DNA from 2 places in the Pseudomonas sp. CLCA07 genome. Region 2 is predicted to be linked to the other one. Evidence: riboswitches for the same ligand, from Rfam matches in the RefSeq annotation. Region 2 holds a riboswitch; the other holds the start of a gene.
The links. Region 2 has a riboswitch for cobalamin ahead of cobW (cobalamin biosynthesis protein CobW). Riboswitches for the same ligand answer to the same signal wherever they lie in the genome.
Positions count from the first base shown of each region.

Region 1: linked by a shared signal. The riboswitch ahead of cobO (cob(I)yrinic acid a,c-diamide adenosyltransferase) and the one ahead of cobW (cobalamin biosynthesis protein CobW) in region 2 are both predicted to bind cobalamin.

Region 1 covers NZ_CM132131.1:1,216,351-1,219,757, reverse strand. The annotation lists gene ACWGZX_RS05590 (PQQ-dependent sugar dehydrogenase) at 1-686, opposite strand, end outside; gene ACWGZX_RS05585 (hypothetical protein) at 754-1,338, opposite strand; cobalamin riboswitch at 1,496-1,727, shown strand; gene cobO (cob(I)yrinic acid a,c-diamide adenosyltransferase) at 1,810-2,421, shown strand; gene ACWGZX_RS05575 (cobyrinate a,c-diamide synthase) at 2,418-3,407, shown strand, end outside.
Region 2 covers NZ_CM132131.1:80,911-84,317, forward strand. The annotation lists gene cobN (cobaltochelatase subunit CobN) at 1-1,010, opposite strand, end outside; gene cobW (cobalamin biosynthesis protein CobW) at 1,014-2,081, opposite strand; cobalamin riboswitch at 2,184-2,396, opposite strand; cobalamin riboswitch at 2,611-2,838, shown strand; gene ACWGZX_RS00455 (CbtB domain-containing protein) at 2,959-3,162, shown strand; gene ACWGZX_RS00460 (CbtA family protein) at 3,174-3,407, shown strand, end outside.

The DNA of each region.
Region 1 (3,407 bases), 1.1 Mb from region 2:
TCCCCGACGTTGCTGTTGGAGCCCACCGTGACGTATAGCTTGCTACCGTCTTTGCTGGCGATGACGTTTTTGGTCCAGTGATGATTCAGCGTGCCCCCTGGCAGATCAACCACTTTGATCGGTGGTGACTTGATCGCCGTGTCACCGCTTTCATAGTGAAAACGCAGCAAGCGGTCGGTGTCCGCCACGTACAGGTCATTGCCGACCAGCGTCATGCCGAAGGGCGAATTGAGGTTTTCCAGGAACACCGTGCGGGTTTCGGCGATGCCGTCGTGGTCCTTGTCACGCAGCAGCGTGATGCGGTTCGGGCTGGGGACTGCAGCACCGGCGCGGCCCATGGCTTTGCCCATGACCCAACCACGAATGCCTTTGCGGTCATCGGGTTTGGGCGGCGCGCTGGTTTCGGCCACCAGCACGTCACCGTTGGGCAGCACGTAGAGCCAGCGCGGGTGATCGAGGCCTTCAGCAAAGGCGGCCACTTGGGTCCCGGCGGCAGCTGTGGGTTTGACGCCGTCTGGCCAGCCGACCGCCTGAGCGACGTTCACCGTCGGGATCAGGGTTTTATTCGGTTCGGGTAGCTTGGGTGACGGGCCGGTGCCGTCGGAGACTTGCAGGCGGGAGGTTTCACCACAGGCGGCAAGCCCTCCGGCGAGCACGATGACGAGAACAATCGGGGACTTGCGCATGCTGGTCTTCCCTATGAATGCAGTGTCTTATTCATAGAGAAGATAAACGCAGCGATGGTTCAACCGGTCAGCCGCGAGCTTCCTTGAACAAGACGGCGATGCCCGGGTGATAGTTACCGGCTTCGTTACGCAACTTGCGGTAGGCGTAGGGGAAATACCAGGCCACCGTGCAGCAATGTTCCTTTTGCAGGTCGTCGACCATGTCCTGAAGTTCTTCCGGGGTGGCGCTCTGCTGGGCTTTTTGCGGGGCAACGAACAAACAGCCGAGTTTCAGGTCGCTGGCGTAGCTGATGCGTTTGGCGTCGCTGGTGATGTCCTGCAACGCCTGCGTCAGGTTCAGGCTGTTGACCTTGGGCCAGCGTTGAGTGGCCTGAAGATAGGCACGCTGTTCGGCGGTCGCGATAAACAGATCGGCGCGGGCGTTGCGTTCGCCCTCTTCGATTTGTTTGCGCGTCGGTGTGTTTTGCAGTGTGACCATTTCCGCCATCCACGCAGCGGTAGAGAGCAAGCCAAGGTTGGCCTTTTCGTCATGCCAGTAAGGCGCTTCGTTATCGCCGCGAGTCGTGTTGTAGCGGTCGATACAGTCAAACCAGCGTTCCAGCACCGGCCGCAGGAATTCCAGCTTCGGATTGCTGATGATCATGCCTTGCATGTTACTCACCCTTGTAATTGTGTTGTTGTTGGGTTGTGGCTCTTTGATATCACTGCTGGCCGTGTGCTGCAAGATTGGCGTCAGTAAATTGGCCGGCGGCAGTATATCGCTCGCTGCGGCTTTGTCTTCATTTGACGCTCCACCCCCAACCCTCTAACCTTCGCGGCTTGATTCAGGTGCTCTGTGGCAGTGGCCGACAGAGTGAAACAGGGAAGCCGGTGAGTGACTATCGTCAAACGACGAATCCTCACGATCCCGGCGCTGCCCCCGCAACGGTAAATGAGTGAAAGCTGCGTCTTGAGCCACTGTGTCGAGTGACATGGGAAGGCGCGCAGTCCGGCATAACGCCGCTCATGAGCCCGGAGACCGGCCTGATTCATCCAGTGGCATCACGGTGGGCGATGCCAGGCTTCTTGCCGTCTATTCTTGTGCCTGCCCGCCGTTATCCAGCCTCAACGGAGAGCTCCCCCCATGACCGATACCCCTGATCGTGACGAACGTCATTTGGCGCGCATGCAGCGCAAAAAAGCCGTGATTGACGAACGCATCGCCAATTCCCCGAACGAGTGCGGCTTGCTGCTGGTGCTGACCGGTAACGGTAAAGGCAAAAGCAGTTCGGCATTCGGCATGCTCGCCCGATCCATGGGCCACGGCATGCAATGCGGTGTGGTGCAGTTCATCAAGGGCCGCAACAGCACCGGCGAAGAACTGTTCTTCCGCCGCTTCCCGGAGCAAGTGCGTTTCCATGTCATGGGCGAGGGCTTTACCTGGGAAACCCAGGACCGCCAGCGTGACATTGCCGCCGCCGAAGCCGCCTGGGCAGTGTCCCGTGAATTGCTCAGCGATCCGTCCATCGGTCTGGTGGTGCTGGATGAGTTGAACATCGCCCTCAAGCACGGCTACCTCGACCTCGATCAGGTGCTCAGCGATTTGCAGGCCCGCCCGCCCATGCAGCATGTGGTGGTGACCGGTCGAGGTGCCAAGCCGGAAATGATTGAACTGGCCGACACCGTCACCGACATGGGCGTGATCAAACACGCGTTCCAGGCCGGGATCAAAGCGCAAAAAGGCGTCGAGCTGTGAATCAACCACGTCATTGCCCGGCGGTACTGATTGCCGCGCCGGCCTCCGGTCAGGGCAAGACCACCGTCACCGCCGCCCTGGCCCGTTTGCATCGCAATCAGGGGCGCAAGGTGCGCGTGTTCAAATGCGGCCCGGACTTTCTCGACCCGATGATTCTCGAGCGCGCCAGCGGTGCGCCGGTGTATCAACTGGATATGTGGATGGTCGGCGAACAGGAAAGTCGTCGACTGTTGTGGGAAGCGGCCGGTGACGCGGACTTGATCCTCATCGAAGGTGTCATGGGGCTGTTCGACGGTACGCCGTCCAGCGCCGACCTGGCGCGGCACTTTGGTGTGCCGGTGCTTGCTGTAATCGACGGCACTGCCATGGCGCAGACCTTTGGTGCGTTGGCGTTGGGCTTGGCGAAGTATCAGCCGGACTTGCCGTTTGCCGGCGTGTTGGCCAATCGGGTTGGCACCTTGCGTCACGCGCAATTGCTCGAAGGCAGCCTGACCGAAGGTTTGCGCTGGTACGGCGCTTTGTCGCGGGAAACCGGGATCGAATTGCCTAGTCGGCATTTAGGTCTGGTCCAGGCCAGTGAGCTGAATGATCTCGATCTGCGCCTCGATGCGGCGGCCAATGCGTTGGCCAGCAGTTGCGAAGTGGCATTGCCGCCGGCGGTCGAATTTGCAGCTCCGGATGTGATCGCGGTCGAACCGTTGCTCGCGGGTGTGCGAATTGCTGTGGCCCGTGATGAAGCGTTCGCGTTCACCTACGGCGCGAGTCTGGATTTGCTGCGAGCCATGGGTGCCGAGCTATCGTTCTTCTCGCCGATCCGCGACAGCGAAATACCGGAGGCTGACAGCCTTTATCTGCCCGGCGGTTATCCGGAATTGCACCATGTGGCGCTGTCACAAAACATCTCGATGCTTAATGCGATTCGCGCGCACCATGCAGCGGGTAAACCGCTGTTGGCCGAGTGTGGCGGCATGTTGTATCTGCTCGAC
Region 2 (3,407 bases):
CACGCCAGGTCCTTGAAACTGATCGGACGGCTGATGATGCGGCCGTCCAGTTCCGGCAGCGCGATGTGCATCGCCAGATCACGCGGGCCGAGACCCTGCTCGCTGGCGCGCCAACCGGGCTCGTTGTCCTGGGCGCAGATAGCTTGAATCACCGGGATGTCGCGGCGAAACGGGCGCAGGTGCGGCGCTTCGGGGCTGGATTGGGCGAAACCGGTGGTGTTCAAAATCACCCCTGCCTCGACTTCATCCAGCCAATCCTCGACCACCGTCAGGCAGCCGGGCTCTTTCAAACTGGCCACGGCAATCGGCAAAGGGTTCAACCCCGCCGCCTGCAAACGCTGGCAGAAAACATCGATAAAACCGGTATTGGCCGCCTGCAAATGCGAGCGGTAAAACAGCACCGCTGCCACCGGTTGATCGGCCTGCCAGTCGGCTTGCCAATCGCTCAGTGATGCGGGGCTTTTGTGCGGGTGATAAATCGCCGTGCGCGGCAGAACTTGCGGCTCGGCCCAGGCGTAATCGCGGCCCAACCAGCGAGTGGCCAGACAACGGAAAAAATCCAGAGCATTGCCCATGCCGCCCTGACGCAAAAACTGCCAGAGCCGGTCACGATCGCAGGCCTCCACGGTGCTGAGGTCGCTGAGTTCCGGGTCCGGACGATCATCGCCCGGCACCAGAATCAGCTGCACGCCCCGTTCGGACAATTGCACCAACCGCTCGACGCCATACCGCCAATAGGCGATGCCGCCGTGCAGTGAGATCAGAATCACCTTGGCGTGACGCAACACTTCATCGACATACAGATCGACCGAGGCGTGATTCTGCACTTGCATCGGGTTGGCGAGGCGCACGCTGGGATAGTCGTCGGGCAGTTGCTGCGCGGCTTCCGCGAGCAGCGCCAGGCTGGAATCGCCACTGCACAGAATCACCAGCTCGGCGGGGGTTTGTCCAAGGTCGGCAATGTTGTCATCCGACACGAAACCGCCGGGCTGGGTCCTGAGCAGGTGCATGGCTTAAACGCTGAGCGCGGCGCGCAATTGCGCTTCGAGTTGAGCGGCGTCCAGATCCTGGCCGATCAACACCAGGCGAGTGGTGCGCGCTTCATCGGCGCCCCACTGACGGTCGAAATGCTTGTCGAATCGCGTGCCCACGCCCTGAATCAGCAAGCGCATCGGCTTGTTCGGGATCGCGGCGAAGCCTTTGACGCGCAGGATGCCATGCTGGACCACCAGTTGGGTCAGCGCATCCAGCAGCAGGCTTTCGTCGGCTTGCGGCAGTTCGAGGGAGATCGAGTCGAAAGCATCGTGATCGTGGTCGTCATGGTCATCACCGTCGTGGTGATGATCGTGATGGCTGTGACGGCTGTCGATGTGTTCTTCGGAGCCGGCACCGAGGCCGATCAAAACATCCAGTGGCAGACGGCCGCTGCTGGCTTCGATGATTTTTACCGCTGGCGGCAGTTCTTCGGCAACTTCGAGGCGCACGCGGGCCAGGTCTTCAGGGCTGATCAAGTCGGCCTTGTTGAGAATCACCAGGTCGGCGCTGGCCAGTTGGTCGGCGAACAGTTCGTGCAGCGGCGATTCGTGGTCCAGGTTCGGATCGAGTTTGCGCTGGGCGTCGACCTGATCCGGGAATGCGGCAAAGGTACCGGCGGCGACGGCCGGGCTGTCGACCACGGTGATGACTGCGTCGACGGTGCAAGCGCTGCGGATTTCCGGCCATTGGAAGGCTTGAACCAGCGGCTTGGGCAGGGCCAGGCCCGAGGTTTCGATGAGGATATGGTCGAGGTCACCGCGACGGGCCACCAGTTCGCGCATCACCGGGAAGAATTCTTCCTGAACGGTGCAGCACAGGCAGCCGTTGGCCAATTCATAAACGCGGCCGTTGGCTTCTTCTTCGGTGCAGCCGATGGAGCACTGCTTGAGGATTTCGCCGTCGATGCCCAACTCGCCAAACTCGTTGACGATCACCGCAATGCGACGGCCCTGAGCGTTGTCGAGCATGTGCCGCAGCAAGGTGGTTTTGCCCGAACCGAGGAAGCCGGTAACGATAGTGACGGGGAGTTTGGCCAGTGTTTTCATCGGATGCCCTTTGGCAAGGTGGCGGGCAAACGGGACGACAACCGGCAACGCGCACGCGCATGCCTGAAGAGTTCGCCACCGGATCACCCCGCCCGGTTGAAAGTGAGAATCTGTGTCGAGGCAGGTCTCCTGGCTGACGGCTGGCCAGTCGTTTGACTGGCGGTTGCTGCGCCTTCCCGCTCGCGCCATGGCTGGCGCATGCAGTGGCATGGCAGAAACTGAACCGTTCACAGTTGCGGGGGCAGCCGCGGCATTGACCGCGTTCCCTTCTTAGCTTCGGCTAAACGCCGAAGAACCTCGAAAGCGCAAGGCTACGCATCGCGCAGGGGTGGGTCAATGTTCATCAGTTGTTTGCGATCACTGTGGCGAGGGGGCTTGCCCCCGTTGGGTTGCGAAGCGACCCCCTGTTTTCTCCAGGCAAAACCTGCTCACTGGTTTTGCGACGGCTGCGCCGCCGAACGGGGGCAAGCCCCCTCGCCACAGAGTTGCGAACCCTTGCCAATTGACGCGTATCCCCCGCCCATGCTTTCCTACGCACTTTGTTACGGGTGCCCTTCACAGGGTGAAACGGGAAACCGGTGAATCATGTGCTTTACTCAAAGCCATGTCAGTCCGGTGCTGCCCCCGCAACGGTAAGCGAGCGAAGCATCAAATCCACTGTGCCAGCAGTTCGGCATGGGAAGGTGATGCTTGCAGGTCAAGGCGAAAGCCTGCGCCCCTCGTGAGCCCGGAGACCGGCCCGCAACACAAAGTGACCCCTATGGTCACTGAACAACAAACCCGCGGTGGGCGGGCGCTGTTTGAACGTCTGCGTGCCCGACTCGCAGGGGTTTTCCATGCGCTCTATTCACCCGCTGACAGACCAGAGGGATGCGCCATGTCGATTATCAGCAGTACCGGCAGCAACACGGACAAGAGCACCGCCAGCACCACCACAACCCTGACTCAACGCCTGACCGCCGCCGTATGTGCGTCGATCCTCGGCGCATGCCTTGTGTATTTCGCCGGTTTCTCGCACATCGAAGCGGTGCACAACGCCGCGCACGATACCCGTCACAGCTCAGCTTTCCCGTGCCATTGAGACCTGCCCAAATGATTAAGCGTATTGCGCAAACCGCAGGTTTCACTGGGTTGCTGGCCGCCCTGTTGCTGACGCTGCTGCAAAGCTTCTGGGTCGCACCGTTGATTCTTCAGGCGGAATCCTACGAAAAAACCGAGCCGGCGCTGGTTCAACCCCATGAACACGCCGATGGCGCCATGGCCGGCCATACCCACGACGCCGAGGCCTGGGAGCCGGAAGATGGCTGGCAGCGCGTGCTGTCGACT